One region of the Desulfovulcanus ferrireducens genome, then DNA from elsewhere that is predicted to be linked to it. Evidence: predicted binding sites of a transcription regulator. Region 1 holds the regulator's gene; the other holds the start of a gene.
The links. The regulator sigma-54, encoded in region 1, starts transcription at its own class of promoters, with help from an activator protein. The targets are predictions, from matches to a motif close to CTGGCACGGNNNNTGCTT.
Positions count from the first base shown of each region.

Region 1 (8,049 bases):
TGCAACCCACTCGGTTCAGCTTCCCGGGGGCAAAGGTAGTTGTTCCGGAGGGCAACGAGAATTTGTCCCTGCTCTGGCCCGGGCTGCTGTTGCTGCCGGGTGCAATGGAGTGTTTATGGAAGTACATCCTGACCCAGACCATGCACTGTGTGATGGTCCAAATTCTTGGTCGTTAGATAATACCTTGTTTTTATTTAAAAAATTGCTCAGCCTTTGGAGGGTCTGTTATGCTGGCTGAAGCTTTGGCCAGAGAGGTAAAACTTCTCGTTCTGGATGTGGACGGCGTATTAACTGATGGCGGACTCTACTATGACATGCACGGTCAGGTGATGAAGCGGTTTAATGTCCAAGATGGCCTGGGTATTAAGTTGGCTCAGGCTGCGGGCCTGGAGATAGCCGTGATATCCGGTCTGGATTCTCCTATTGTAGAGCACAGGGTCAAAGAACTAGGCATCCTTGATTATTATCCTGGCTTTCAGGATAAGTTGCCTAAATTGGAGGAGCTAAAGCTTAAAAAGGGAATTGAGTATAGCCAGATGGCCTTTCTTGGCGATGACTGGGTGGATGCCAGGCCCATGCAAATGGTTGGTTTGCCAATGGCTGTGGATAATGCCAGACCGGAAATCAAGGCCTTGGCCAAATGGATAAGTACTGCCACAGGGGGTTATGGAGCCGTGCGTGAAGCCATTGATTTTTTGCTCACCTGTCAGGGCAAGAAGGATGATTTGTGGAAGAATTGGACTTTATAGATGCTTAAAAAGATAATCCCCTTTTTTTTTATAGGCTTTTTCATGGTGTTTTTTATCTGGCGCTGGCCGTTTAGCTTTACGCCCGATAGACTAAAAAAAATTGATCTGGCAGTTGACCTTTCGCTGCAAGGCATTGCCCTCAAGCAGGGAAGAGATGGGCATATCACTTGGGAATTAATGGCCAAAAAAGGAACTTACAGTGAAGAGACTAAAGAATTTTTTTTAGACGAACCAAAAATAACCTATTACTTTGGCCAGGATAGGAAAAAGTTGAATGTTTTGGCACCGCAGGGCAAGGTTAATCAGCAGAAAGATCAAGCTGAACTCTGGCCACAAGTTACAGCTTTTTATCAGGATTTGAGGGTGAAGGCTGAAAGGGTCGAGTATCGGGGGAGGTCTAGGAAAATATTTTTGCAAGGAAAAGTTGAGTTAGTTAAAAGAGATATGCGCATTAGCGCCGAGAGTGCAGTTATTGATCTGGATAAGGAGACCATTGAAGCTACCGGTGGAGTGAAGACAGTCGTTTTCAGGCAAGAGGCAAAAACAGAGGAGATTATGAGAAGATGAAAAAACAATTTATTTGCCTTGTATATATTTTTCTTTGTCTAAGCTCTGTATTATGGGCGAAGGAAATAAAAAAAGAGACGTCCACTAAAATTACCTCAGATAAAATGATTTATCAGAGTAAGACAAACAAGGTGATCTTTGAAGGCGATGTCTATGTCTGGCGGCCAGATTTTGAACTTTGGTCAGATAAACTTTTTGTGTATTTCAAGGCAAAAAAAGAGTCAGGGGAGAAGGTGAAAGGCCCAAGTCAGGAACTATTTGGGCAGGATTCTGGTGATATTGACAAGATTGTGGCCGAAGGTCGAGTACGTTTTATACGCCAGGGAAAAAAGGGAGAATGTGCCAGAATTACTTATGACCCAAACACAGAAAAGATAAAAATGGAAGGGAATCCAAAACTTATGGAAGGTAAGAACGAAATTAGTGGCCAAATTATCGTTTTGAACCTTCAAGATAACACCTCTGAAGTCATAGGTAGCTCCAAGCAGAGAGTTCAGGCCATATTTTTTACTCCCCCTGAGAAAGATGGGAGCCATTGATGTCTGGTGAACTGAAAGCTCTGGATTTGCATAAGCAGTACGGCATGCGAGAAGTTGTGCGGGGTATTTCTTTGAGCCTGAAGCAAGGAGAGGTGGTAGGACTCTTGGGGCCTAATGGAGCCGGCAAGACCACAACCTTTTATATGTTGGTCGGTATAATCGCCCCGACCAAGGGGCAGGTATTTGTGGACGACAAGGAAGTAACCAATTTGTCTCTGCCAAAAAGAGCAAAACTTGGTCTTAGCTACTTGCCTCAGGAAAGTTCAGTATTTAAAAAATTAACTGTGTTGGAAAATTTGAAACTTATTTTGGAATATACTCAACTAAGCGCTAGGGAGCAGGAACAAAAGGCCCGGCAACTGATGGAAGAGTTGGGTATTCAGAAGCTTGCAAGTCAAAAGGCCTCTTTTTTATCCGGTGGTGAGAGAAGAAGATTGGAGATAGCCCGGGCCCTGATCCAGGATCCTAAGTTTATGCTTCTTGATGAACCATTTGCAGGCATAGATCCCATAGCTGTTGATGACATCCAGAAAATAATTTTGCGTTTGAAAAAAAAGAACATTGGAGTACTTATTTCAGACCACAATGTGCGTGAGACCTTGCGTATTTGTGATCGGGCTTACTTAGTCTATGACGGGCAGGTAATTTTGAATGGAACCCCAGAGGAAATTATTGCTGATTCAAAGGCCCGAAGAGTCTATCTAGGAGAATCTTTTTGCCTGTAGGTTTTAAGTTGACTTTTTGTCATTTACACTAACTATTATCTTGGGTAGATTAACAGAAAGTAAACAATTCGTAGTTTGCGTATGAAATTTTGAATTTGAAAACGAGTATTACACTGCTATTCACTTAAACAAACAAATAATATTATCCATCGGTTACGCACGAGATTATGGCACTTGAGTTAAGACAGCAACTAAAGCTCTCTCAGCAGCTAGTCATGACACCGCAATTGCAGCAAGCAATTAAATTGTTGCAATTGTCCAGGGTGGAGCTTGTCGAGGTAGTTCAGAAGGAGCTATTGGAGAATCCCATGTTGGAAGAGGCAAATCATGAGGTTGCCTTGGAAGATGACAGTGAACTTTTAAAAAAGAACGACCAGCTGTCTGAACTCAATGTGGAAGAAAAGGAGTTGGTTAAAAACGCTGATTGGGAAGACTATCTAGGTCAATTTTCCAGCGCTTCCAAACAGGCTCTGGCTAGGGAAGTAGAGGTTCCAGAAGAAGTCCAGTCTCTTGAAGCAAGATATGCTACCAAGCCATCTCTGGAAGGTCACTTACTCTGGCAATTACACTTGTCTGACTTTACCGAAAAGGAAATGGAAATCGGGGAAGAAATAATTGGTAATCTTGATTCCAGGGGGTATCTGGCGGCTTCTGTTGAAGAAATAGCAGAGACACTAGGTGTGCAGATAAAACAGGTAGAAGAGGTGCTGAGACGTATTCAACAATTTGATCCTGTTGGAGTAGCAGCAAGAAGTCCACAGGAATGCCTGCTGGTGCAGTTGGAAGCGTATGGTGAAACAGATCCAATATTAGTTAGTTTGGTTAAAGATCATCTGGAAGACATTGAAAAGAGAAGGTTCGCTCCTTTACTGAAGAAATTTAAGATCAGTAAAGAGTTGATGAAGGAATACCTGGACTTGTTACAACGTTTGGATCCATATCCTGGATCGAGTTATGGTGGAGAAGATGTAGTTTATATTAGTCCGGATGTATTTGTATATAAGTATGAAGATGATTTTGTAATTGTTTTAAACGACGAAGGTCTGCCTAAACTACAGTTGAGCCCCTACTATACTGGAGATTTAAATTTAAGTCGCGGTAGGAAAAAGAGCAATATAAGCGCTGATGAAGAATATATGCAGGAAAAGATGCGTTCTGCCATGTGGTTGATGAAGAGTTTGCATCAAAGACAAAGTACCTTGTATAAGGTTATGGAGAGCATTGTCCGCTTTCAGCGTGATTTTTTTGAGCACGGAGTGAGTAAATTAAAGCCCCTTATTTTAAGAGATGTGGCTGAAGATATTAATATGCATGAATCTACAGTAAGCAGGATTACTACGAATAAGTATGTAGCTACTCCGCATGGTATTTTTGAACTAAAATTTTTCTTTAATAGTGGATTGTCCACAGATGATGGCAGTCAGGTAGGGTCTGAGAGTATAAAAGCAGCGATTAAGAAGATAATTGAGTCCGAAGATTCTAAAAAGCCTTTGAGCGATGAAGCTATTGCCAAAAAATTAAAAGAGGAGATTGATGTCAATATTGCCCGTCGGACAGTGGCCAAATATAGGGCAGCTTTAAATATCCCTTCTTCTTCGAGGCGGAAGAAAATTTTTTAGTAAGTGATGTAGTGTTTATAATACGTGCTTTATGGAATTTGTAGTTGATAGTCTTTATTGATGTGTCTACGAAAAAAAATTATTTTTATAATTTGATTGGACCCCGCCATAGCGGGATAAAAAACCCAATAAACACCAAAAGGGGGGCTATTTATGAAGATTAAGTTTAATTTCAAAAATTTTGAACCTTCTGAACATTTAAAAAAATATGCCCGGACAAGATTGGAAAAGATATCTAAATATATAATTGATAGTGAAAATGCGGAATTGCAAGTCAATCTGGAAGTGGAAAAGTTCAGGCATATTGCGGAAGTAATTTTGACTGGAAAAAATTTACACATCTCCGCTAATGAAGAAAGCGAAGATATGTATTCAAGTATAGATTTAATAGTAGATAAAGTTGAAGCTCAGGTCAAAAAAATTAGGGACAAAGAAAAGGACAGACATAAAAAGAAAAAAGGAAAGTCTGTCCGTATGGATGTCATTAGTTTCAGCCAGAGTGAATCCGGTCAAAAAGAACCTGTTATTGTTCAGACAGATCAGTACGAGCCAAAACCAATGTCAGTTGAAGAAGCAGCAATGCAACTGGATACTTTAAACTATGATTTTTTAGTTTTTCTTAATGCAGACACAGAAAGAGTAAATGTTATTTATAGACGGAAAAATGGTGATTTTGGCCTAATTGATCCAGGGATTTAAAGAAATGAAGTTAGTTCATTACTTAGATGAGGACTTAATCATTCCAAGCCTTACAGCCAGGACTAAATCTGAGGTCCTGGCTGAACTTATATCTCCATTGGCGGCCAAATTTACTTTTATTGATAAAGCTCATGTACATGAAGTCTTACTTGACCGAGAGAAATTGGGCACCACGGGGATAGGAGACGGGGTTGCTATTCCCCACGGCAAACTGGAAGATCTCGAGGATGTACTTTTGGTTGCCGGTCGAAGTCTTGAAGGGGTTGACTTTGATGCCCTAGACCATAAACCAGTACATATCTTTTTTATGTTACTTGCTCCGGAAAAGAGCGCAGGCAAGCATCTTAAGGTTCTGGCTTTTGTGTCCAGACTTCTTCAGGACGTCACTTTTAAGGAGTCTTTTTTAGGAGCAAAGGACAAGCAGGAGCTATGGAGTTTTTTAAGTTCTGTTTAATCTATTGTAGAGATTAAGGTTCAGAAAATCAAAGCTCAGAAACCAGATTAGCACATTGTCAAAAAATAGAAATTTTCCAATTATAATTATTACCGGTTTATCAGGGGCAGGGAAGAGTACAGTTTTAAAGGTTTTCGAAGACCTCGGATTTTTTAGTATTGACGGTCTGCCTGTCAGCCTGGTTCGATCATTAATCGACCTCTTTGTTAAAGAAAATCCCAAGGATTACCGAGGGCTGGCATTAGGCATGGATTTGCGTCAGCAGGATTTTATCCAGCAGTGGGCAACGGTCAGGGATAGCTTGCAAAAAGATTGTCCTGCCTGGCAGTCGCATATGCTAATTTTTTTAGAAGCATCTATTCCGGTTCTCGTTCGTCGCTATGCCACTACCAGACGGCCACATCCGCTGGCGGGGCAAAATCTAGGCTTGGAAGATGCTTTGAAAAAAGAAAAGAGCATTTTAGAGCCATTGCGCCAGGATGCTGACCTTGTTATTGATACTTCCAGTTACTCCATTCACGATTTAAGGCGCGCTATCCAGGAAAAGTGGGAATGTCTGGAGCAGTCATGTTCAGGAATGAGAGTCCATCTGATCTCATTTGGATTCAAATATGGGGTACCTTTGGAAGCAGACATGGTATTTGATCTCCGCTTTTTACCCAATCCTTATTTTCAACCAGAACTGCGTCCATTGTCCGGGAAGGAGCAGGTCGTGGCAGAGTTTGTTTTGCGACGGGATCCGGCTCCTTTCTTTATGGATCAGTTCAAGTCGTTTTTGGGCTTTGTTGTTCCCTTATATGCCCAGGAAGGTCGATACAGGCTAACTTTGGCCATGGGTTGTACCGGGGGCAGACATCGTTCTGTGGCTGTCACAGAAGAAATATATAAGTTTTTAGAAGACAAGGGCTTTATGGTGTCGATTGAACATCGGCATCTGGAGCTGGGTTAAAGGCAGACAAGGCGTCAAGATATGTAGGTTGTGATAGCGCAGTCTCGGAAAAAGAAGTCGGGAGAACAAGAAGAAAGGGAAGATAAGATGGGTTGAAAGTAAAAGTGATGTAATGAGAAGGCTTATCCTCCTATTTCCTATTTTTTGCTGCTGGCTGTTGGATAAAAAGCTCAAGGCTGGAAGAAATTTTGAAATATCAGCTACGAGCTAAATAAGGGAAAGCAATGATTGGAATCGTTTTAGTAACGCATGGCGATTTTGGTGTTGGGTTGATTGAAGCAGCCCAAATGATTTTAGGAGACGTGAAAGCCTGCAAAAGTATTGGCATTGACGTCTCCAAACCTATGGATGTTATCCTTGAAGAGTTAAAAGACACTGTCCAGGCTTTGGATGCTGGTAAGGGAGTATTGATTTTAACTGATATGTTTGGTGGCACTCCGACCAATCTAAGCCTTTCTCTTTTGGGGGTAAAAAAGTTAGAAGTCATTACAGGGGTCAATTTGCCTATGCTCTTAAAGGCTTTGAGTAGCAGGGAGCTTCCCTTGGAGAAATTGGCTGCAGAGGTTAAATCAGCTGGTAGACAGGGGATTGTTGTTGCCGGAGAAGTATTGAAAAGGCCTGTGAGTAACCAAAAAGGTTGAGAGGAGATAGACTAAGAGAGAAAAAATTTTTATTGGCAGCTTGTGGTTCTCACGGACACAACTTTTCATCTCTTGGCCTTTTTATTTTTTTGTTGTTTTACCTTTTAACTTTTTTATTTTACGAAAATGCTTTGGGTGCGTATAGATAATCGTCTGGTACATGGTCAGGTTATTGAAACTTGGCTTCCATATACTAAGGCCAGGGTTATGATAGTGGTAAATGATGATTTGGCAGCTGATCCTTTGCGACAAGAAATAGTGAAATTGGCTATCCCACAGGAAGTGGAAATTATTTTTTCGTCTATTGAGGATTCTTTAGCTTACGTGAAAAATAGGTTTGAGAGCCAGGAAGGATCGGTTTTTATTTTATTTGCTACCTGTGAAGACGCACGCATGGCCTATGAAAAAGGCCTAGATTTTGACTCCTTAAATGTTGGAAATCTCCACTATGGACCAGGTAAGAAACAGGTCTGTGCGCATATTGCCTTGAGCCAGGAAGATATCTCTTGCTTGAAGTTTTTTACCAAAAAGGGAGTTAAACTTGATTTTCGCTGCGTACCGCATAAACCTGTGCAGGTGAGTGAATGGTAGAACTATCGTTATTATCCACTCATAACATTGTTTTTCTGGGGAGTTTTTTTTTGCCTTATTTTCCTTGTTCAGGTTTGCTCTGAATTTTGGTTTTGTTGATCGGCCTCTGGTTGCTGCGCTTTTTTGGTCTTACATTACTGGTGAGTGGTCTGTAAGTCTTAATCTGGCTATATTTTTTGAGCTGTTCTGGCTTGATTTATTTCCAGCCGGAACCTTTATCCCTCCACAGTCCTTATTTTCTACTTTTGCAAGTATAACCTTGATTCATATTCTGAATCTGAATTTAATAGAAGAGATTTTTTTTGCCATGATTTTGACCATACCTTTGGCCTTGTTTGGCTCTTGGCTAGAAGGACGACAAAGGGAGTGGCAGAATAAAAGTTATAACCAGTTACTAAAGCGTTGCAGACGTGGGTACCAGAACGAGAATAAATTTTGTCCGGGAAAATTAATTTCAGGGTCTATCCTTCAGATTTTGACCATAAATATTGTCTTTGCCTATCTTTCTATCCATTT
Region 1 is NZ_JAGUQP010000012.1:7,455-15,503, forward strand. Features, by position in the region: gene kdsA (3-deoxy-8-phosphooctulonate synthase) at 1-238, shown strand, start outside; gene KFV02_RS05555 (KdsC family phosphatase) at 228-749, shown strand; gene lptC (LPS export ABC transporter periplasmic protein LptC) at 750-1,316, shown strand; gene KFV02_RS05565 (LptA/OstA family protein) at 1,313-1,855, shown strand; gene lptB (LPS export ABC transporter ATP-binding protein) at 1,855-2,580, shown strand; gene rpoN (RNA polymerase factor sigma-54) at 2,748-4,199, shown strand; gene hpf (ribosome hibernation-promoting factor, HPF/YfiA family) at 4,353-4,898, shown strand; gene KFV02_RS05585 (PTS sugar transporter subunit IIA) at 4,903-5,352, shown strand; gene rapZ (RNase adapter RapZ) at 5,408-6,301, shown strand; gene KFV02_RS05595 (PTS sugar transporter subunit IIA) at 6,526-6,942, shown strand; gene KFV02_RS05600 (PTS sugar transporter subunit IIB) at 7,069-7,533, shown strand; gene KFV02_RS05605 (hypothetical protein) at 7,598-8,049, shown strand, end outside.

Region 2 (8,049 bases), on a different contig from region 1:
GAATGCCTTTGCTACTGTAGCTGGGTATATGGTGATTTTTTCCGGTTTAATTTTAGGTATGGAACATGAATCAGAAGTAGCCGCAGTACTGGCTCATGAATTGGCCCATATTTCTCAGCGTCATGTGGCCAAAAATATAGAACGCTCTCAGCTAATCGGTTTAGGAACTTTGCTTGGGGTCTTGGCAGGGGTATTTATCGGTTCTAAAGCTGGCGGGGATGCTCTGGTAGTAGGTTCACTTGCAGGAGCAAAATCTGCCTTTTTAAAGTATTCTCGTGATGATGAGCGTGAAGCTGATCAGGTTGGTTTAAATTTTCTCATGGCCGCAGGCTTTAATCCGCAGGGAATGGTATCTGCCTTTGAAAAGATTCGTAAAAAAAAATGGCTTTCGGGCGGTGGTAATATTCCATCCTATTTAAGTACTCATCCCGGTATAGAGGAAAGAATCGGTTATTTGCAGGAAAGAGTAAACAGACTCAAAAAGAGGGTTGATTTACCTGCCTACAGTGACAAAGAGTTTTATCGGGTTCAAACTTTGCTTCGAGCCAGATACACTGACCCTGCATCGGCTCTTAAATTTTTTCAAGAAAAAGCACTTGATGAGTGTCTACGCGGCCTTGGCAAAGCAATTGCTTTAAGTCGGCTAAACAGAATCAAGGAGGCAGAAGCAGCCTTTATCAAGGTCTTAAAATGTGGTTCAAAGGATCCTCTTTTTTTAAGGGAAGCGGGAAGGTTTTATTATGCCTACGGACAATTGGAGCAGGCAGCATTATACCTGCAAAAGGCTGTTTTATTGAACCCTAAGGATTTAATGGCCCTTTTCTTTTATGCTCGAGTGTTGGCAGAAAAGGGCGATTTTGACACAGCCAGCATCTATTTACGGAAAGTTTTAAAGTATATCCCGGAAGATGCTGAAGTACACGAACATTTGGCTCGGGTTTTGGGCCAGAAAGGGGATAGGTTTGCTGCCCATTTGCATCTTGCCTACGCCAATTTATACAAGAATAATAAAAGACAAACCCGTTTCCATCAAAAAAAGATTAAGTCCCTTGCCAGAACTGACGCTCAGAAGAAAAAGGTGAAAGATTTTGAAAAGGCCTACAAAGAGCGGGCTGAGTTCTGGTGATCATAGAAAATCTGTAAAGATATCTTCTGGCGGATTCGTTGCCTGGCAGGGTTGGGTTTGGGTTTGCTCTTTCATCTTTGCCTTTAAGCCTTTTCATCTTTTTGACTCAACTTTCTGAGTTAATTTGCGAGCGCATTTTTTTCAATGCTAACAAAGAGTTGGACACATCTAAGGCTTGCTTGCGGGCTGTGCATAATGGGGTTAGTCAATAGAATGTTATTTAATACCTTTTCTGTTGTTATGATGGGTTTCGAAAGTTCGATGGAATAACCTCCCTATGCACAGCACTCCCGCAATCTTCGCCAAGATGTGTTACCCAACCCGTTTGTAATGCATTTCAGAAAATGCACTCTTCAATTGTGATGTAATTTGAGGATGTTAATCATGGCAGAAAGTTGAGTTTTTGAGTCTGTGGCCAAACCCTTACTTAAGAGGACATTTTTTATAATTTTTTCAATGCTGATTTCCAATCTGGTAATCGAAATGAAGTTTGTCCACAGACTCTTTAATCTGTTTAGGAATAACTATGCTCAGTATCCGGGAACTCTCCTTTTTCCACTTCCTCTCGGAAACGTGTTATAGCCTCACGAATTGTCCCCCCCAGTTGGGCATATTGTTTTACAAATTTAGGCTTGAAGCGATCGTTGAGTCCTAGGAGATCATGAATAACCAGGACCTGGCCGTCGCAATGAGGGCCCGCGCCTATGCCTATGGTTGGAATAGATACGCTGGATGTAATTTGAGCAGCCAAGTCTGTTGGGATAGCCTCCAGAACAATACTAAAGCACCCGGCTTCTTCCAGTGCCTTAGCGTCCTGGATTAGTGCTTTGGCCTGATTTATATCCTTGCCCTGAACCCTAAATCCACCTAATTGCCTGATACTTTGAGGTGTTAAGCCAATATGTCCTTGAACTGGTATACCTGCATCGACAATAGACCTGATTTTTGCGACTACTTTGCTTCCTCCCTCGAGTTTAACCGCGTGGGCTCGACCTTTTTTCAGAAAAAGACCGGCATTACGCACTGCTTCTTCTACGCTGGCCTGATAAGACATAAAAGGCATATCGGCAATAACCAGAGCTCGTTTAGCTGCCCTGCTTACTGCTCGAGTATGGTGCAACATCTCCTCCATGCCGATGCTTAGGGTATCTTCATGACCTAAAACTACCATAGCCAGAGAGTCGCCAACCAGAATCATATCTACACCACTCTGGTCCACATAATACGATGTGTTGAAATCATAAGCTGTGAGCATGGTCAATTTACGTTGTCCTTTGGCCTTAATGATGTCCAGGATAGTTACCTTATCCTTCATATTGAACTCCTTCATATTGAGATTCGTTGTTTATTGAGAAATATTTAGTATTCGAAAATCACTTTCTCTTTTGAGTCTGTGGCCAAACCCTACTCAAGAGGACAATTTTTCAAAATTTCTTTTCAATCCTGATTTCTAATCTTGTAGTCAAAATGGGGTTTGGCCACAGACTCTTTTATTGTCCAGTAGCTTTCGACAATCACAACGAACTCAATACACCTATCACACGGCGGATGAAAATTCAAAGTGGAGTTTTGTATTCTTTTCTGGTAAATATCATTACAATTTTGTAAAATAACATTTTTTCAATTTTGTAATTTTTTTTAAATTAAAAAATAGTAAAGAAAATAGCTACATACTAAGAATTTTGTTGTGACTGGCCTGTTGGTTTTAAGTAAACTTCTTTAAATTTCACAATGTTATATTGTTGTTTTGTTGGTTGGGCATAGAGGTCGTCAAGAGTTTAAGCAGAATAAGTGTTTGTGGGTATTGATAACAAAAATGTTAAAATTGCTTTTCTTTTTTTACAATTTCGTTTCTTTGTTCTGTTTAGAAGGTCTTGTTTTTTGATAACATCTTGATTTTTAAAGTTATTTACAACTGGCACGTCGATTGCTAATTTTGTAAAAATCTTTTTTGTAGGGAGGGTAAAATGAACGGAGCTGATACTGCGTTTATTCTTGTTTCAGCAGCACTTGTTATGTTTATGACCCCTGGTTTGGCTCTTTTTTACGGAGGCATGACCAGATCCAAGAATGTTCTGGGGACAATCATGCAAAGTTTTATTTGCCTGGGGGTTATCACCATTGTATGGATTTTATGGGGGTATTCTCTATCTTTTGGTAAGGATATTGGTGGGCTCATTGGTGGCTTGGATTTTATCGGGTTAAAAAACGTGGGCATGGAACCAAGCCCTGAATATGCCTCAACTATTCCTCACCTGGCCTTTATGATTTTTCAGGGCATGTTTGCCATTATTACTCCGGCTTTGATTACTGGTGCTTTTGCCGAGAGAATGAAATTTAGCGCGTTTCTTTTGTTTACAATATTATGGTCAACACTTGTCTACAGCCCTTTATGTCACTGGGTTTGGGGCGGAGGCTGGATGGGAGCCATGGGAGCCCTGGACTTTGCCGGTGGCGCAGTCGTACACATGAGCTCCGGAAGTGCAGCCCTGGCAGCTGCTTTAATAATCGGACCCAGGCGTGGTTTTGGGAGCAGATCTTTTCTCCCTCATAATCTGCCCATGACGCTTACTGGTGCGGCTATACTCTGGTTTGGTTGGTTTGGATTTAATGCAGGTAGTGCTTTGGCTATAAATGGGTTAGCTGCCAATGCTTTTGTCACTACTCATATTGCTGCGGCCGCCGCTGCGGTTAGCTGGACACTTATTGAGTGGATGCACCATGGCAAACCTACCACACTTGGTCTTGCCAGTGGAGCAGTTGCTGGCCTCGTCGCAATTACCCCGGCAGCAGGATTTGTAGGCCCTCTTTCAGCTTTGGTTATTGGCTTTGCAGGCGGTATTATCTGTTTTTACGGTGTACTCTTAAAATCCAAGTTTGGTTATGATGACTCTTTAGACGTGGTTGGCATTCATGGTTTGGGTGGTGTTTGGGGAGCCTTGGCAACAGGCCTCTTTGCCAGCAAGATGATTAATCCGGATGGTGCTAATGGACTATTTTTTGGCAATCCATCCCAGCTGTGGATTCAGTTTGTTTCGGTTGTTGCAACCTGTGCCTTTTCATTTATCGTTAGTTTTATTCTCCTTAAATTTGTTGACGCAACCGTTGGATTGCGGGTCGATGATGAAAATGAAGAGCGGGGTTTAGATGTCAGTGAACATAGTGAAAGTGGCTATCAGCTATAAGAGAACAATACAGTACAGGTAGGTGCAGGTTTTAAACCTGCTACCTACCTGTAATATTAAAAATTTCAGGAGTGACTATGAAAAAGGTAGAGATCATCACCAGGCCGTTTAAACTTGACGAAGTCAAGGAAAGTTTGACCAAACTTGGGATAAAAGGAATGACTGTAACAGAAGTGAAAGGTTTTGGCCGGCAGAGGGGGCACAAAGAAGTATATAGAGGGGCTGAGTACCAGGTGGATTTTTTACCCAAGGTCAAAATTGAGGTTGTTATAGAAGAGAGTCTTGTCGCTGATGTCTTGCGCAGCGTTCAGGATGCCGCGCGCACTGGCAAGATCGGAGACGGCAAGATTTTTGTCCTTCCTGTAGACGATGTTGTGCGCATCCGTACCGGAGAAAGTGGAGCCCAGGCCATTTAGGGTAAAAAGAAGGTTGGGAGTTGAGAAGTAAGAAGATGAGAAAAGAAGATGTGTAATGCCATAACACGGCTTGTTAGGTTCAGGGATGAAATTGATCATCCTGTGTTGAACAAAATAGGAGGAAAGGGGTTTGTACATAAATATGCACAGGCTGTTGATGACTATTTCAAGGACAGGCTTGCAGAGATTCATCCCTCAACTTCTCAACTTCCCAACCTTTTAACTTCCTCTTTTGCTCTTGTAGCAGTGGGCGGATATGGACGATCGGAGCTATGTCCGGGGTCGGATATTGATGTTTTAATTTTGTTTGCGGAAGATATACCGGTTGAGGCCGAAGACCTGGCTCGTGACTTGTTTCATCCTCTCTGGGATGCAGGTCTTGACCTTGGTCATGGGGTTCGTTCTGTAAAAGAATGCTTGGCCTTGTCCAGGAAAAACCTGGATGTTTTCACCTCGCTTTTGGATATGCGTTTTTTAGCAGGGGACAGGGAGATTTTTTCTCAACTTCATACCCTTGTTCAAAACGAACTTGTTCCGGAATTAAAGTCTAGATTTATCGAATGGCTGAAAGAAAAGTATGAGCAAAGAAGGAAGCAGCTTGGTGATGCCAGTGCCATGATTGAGCCGCATCTTAAGGAAGGCTTGGGCGGGCTGCGAGATTATCACTATATACTCTGGCTCGCTCGAGTTCATTTTGCTTTGAGGGAGAACGATGAACTGGTCAAACATGGTCTTTTATCTCATCCTGAATACGAGGCCTTACAGACACACCTAGACTTTCTTTTTTTGGTTCGTTCTCACCTGCACCTTTTAACAGGCAGAAGGACTGATCTTCTCCACTTTGAACTTCAGCCAGACCTGGCCCTTAAACTAGGTTTTAAAGACCAAAGAGGCAAGTTTGGCGTGGAGAGTTTTTTGTCCAGACTGCACCGTGAGATGACTAGCCTCAAGGTGTTGTGCCGTTTGTTTTTGCATACCTATTTTTCAGCAAAGACAGAGTTATTTTCGTATTCAGACGGGCAACTCGCCTTGCCTCAAGAATTTAAGTTTGATGGTCGGAAACTTTCCTTTCAGACTCCGGAGGCAATTTTAAGCAATAACTTGCTGATATTGGAAATTTTTAAGCAAAGTGCTTTGCTTGGGGCACCACTCTCCTGGGAAACCAGACGACTTATTGGTCAGCTTGTGCCCATGACTATGACCAGCCTTCAGTCCCATGTCCATGCCGGACAAAGATTCCTTGATATCTTATTGTCACAGAAGGCGGACTTTGCCCTGGAACAGATGCTTGAAACAGGTTTCCTCGGGTCGTTTATTCCCGAGTTTGGTCTGGTCCAGGACCAGGTACAATTCGATGCTTACCATACTTATCCTGTTGGCCAACATAGCGTTAAAACTGTTTCTTTTTTGTGTAATTTTGCTCGGGATGATGAAGATTTCTTAAGTGAATATTTAAGCGATTACGTTGCTGACGCAGCACTTCGTCTGGCAGCTCTTTTACATGATATTGGTAAGGGGCAAAAAGGTCATGCCCGGGTAGGAGCAAAACTTGCCCGCAAAATTTTAGCCCGCTTGCGTATTGATGAAGCAATTATCGCGCAAACAGCCTTTCTCATTGAACATCATTTGTTGTTAATTAAGACTGCGACTCGACAGGACCTTGAAGATGAATCCGTGATTATTAATCTGGCGAGTCAAATTGGTTCGGTTCACAGGCTAGCACTACTCACCTTGCTTTCTTATGCTGATTCAAAGGCCACCGGACCCAAGGCTTGGAATCCATGGGTCGAAGCCTTGCTTAAAGAGATCTTTTTTAAAGTCAGGAAAATACTTGAGCAGGGTAGTCTGGCCAGTCCACACGCTGCACATAAAATGGCCACTACCAGAGACCGTTTGCGTAGCTTGGCAAAAAATGATTTTGATTTTGAACAGTTAGAGGAACTCCTGGATGCTTTACCTTCGCGTTACTTACTCCATTTTTCTCCAGAAACAATACATGCTCACCTGTTATTAATTAAAAGGTTATTTCAAGAAGGAAAAGCAAACTCTTTTAAAGGTGGCTGCAAGGGGTTTATTCTTGACGCTCATGAAAATTCTCAAGCCCGGTGCTGGGAACTGACTGTAGTTAGCTATGATGAGCCAGGCCTTTTTATGAATATAGCCGGAGTGTTGGCTCTTAATAATATTAATATCTTATCTGCAGACTTGAATGTTTTTAAAAACGATATAGTTGTGAATGTTTTCCGGGTTTCAAACCCTCCTGATCCTTTATTTGCAGGGGAATTTTGGGACAAAGTGGCCCATGATTTGAAGCGAGTCATGACCGGCAGATTGTCCTTGGATTATCGCCTTTCATTGAAGAAGCAAAAATCTGATTACTTGCAACGGGTGGAAATTCCGGAATACAAACCCGAGGTAATAATTGATAACAATAGCTCTGATTTCTACACCGTGATCGAAGTCATTGCCAACGATCGCGTAGGGCTTCTGTACGATATAGGCGCGACCCTTTTAAATCTTCGTCTGGATATTGTTTTTGCCAAGCTTGCCACCCATAAGGACCAGGTTGCAGATATTTTTTATGTCTTGAATGTTGAGCGGGAGAAGATTTTGGATCCTGAACAGGAACAGGAAATCAGGATGGCCCTGATGCAACGACTGACTAGTTGAATTGTAACCGGCTACAAAGCCCACCACTCCTGTCTGCCTGCTTGCTACCCTGTTGATTGGATACGTTGAGTTTACCTTGTAAAGAATCATATATAAATTCAAATTTTTTCCCGGTAGCGTGAAGCCGTTAGCTGGGCTCTGAATACGTCATTCTGAGGGAGTATAAGCGACCGAAGAATCTCTAACGTGGTAAACGGGATTCTTCGCTTCGCTCAGAATGACGTAATCAGAACATATACCGGACGCACTCTTTTCGATGTAGGGTGTAAGCCTTTTATTTCCTCAATTTTCCTCTTGGCAAAGCTTGCGGATAAGCAGAGCATCGGGGTGACAAAGCTAACCATCTGGTATTATTTACCATAAATGTCGACAGTAAAAAGAATATCCATTTCGCCTACTCGCCTACTACAACCACTCACCTACTCAACAAACATGCAGCTATCGGATGCACCCATTCATAATGGGCTAGCGCTTGGAGATTCTTTGCAACAGCTTTTTGGCTTCAGTAAAGTTTGGGTCAAGTTCCATGGCCTTGCTTAAAAATTTCTGGGCTTCTTGAAAGTCATTTACCTTAAAATATACCTTGCCGATGTTAAAGGCGATATTGGGGCTTTCATTTAGAATTTCCGGGGTATTTTCTAAAGCCTTCTTA
Region 2 is NZ_JAGUQP010000021.1:43,308-51,356, forward strand. Features, by position in the region: gene KFV02_RS08435 (beta-barrel assembly-enhancing protease) at 1-1,126, shown strand, start outside; gene panB (3-methyl-2-oxobutanoate hydroxymethyltransferase) at 1,641-2,441, opposite strand; gene KFV02_RS08445 (ammonium transporter) at 3,094-4,311, shown strand; gene KFV02_RS08450 (P-II family nitrogen regulator) at 4,389-4,727, shown strand; gene glnD ([protein-PII] uridylyltransferase) at 4,776-7,397, shown strand; gene KFV02_RS08460 (tetratricopeptide repeat protein) at 7,863-8,049, opposite strand, start outside.
Region 2: KFV02_RS08445 (ammonium transporter) is a predicted target of sigma-54. The motif match lies at 3,042-3,059, and genes of this name have one in related genera.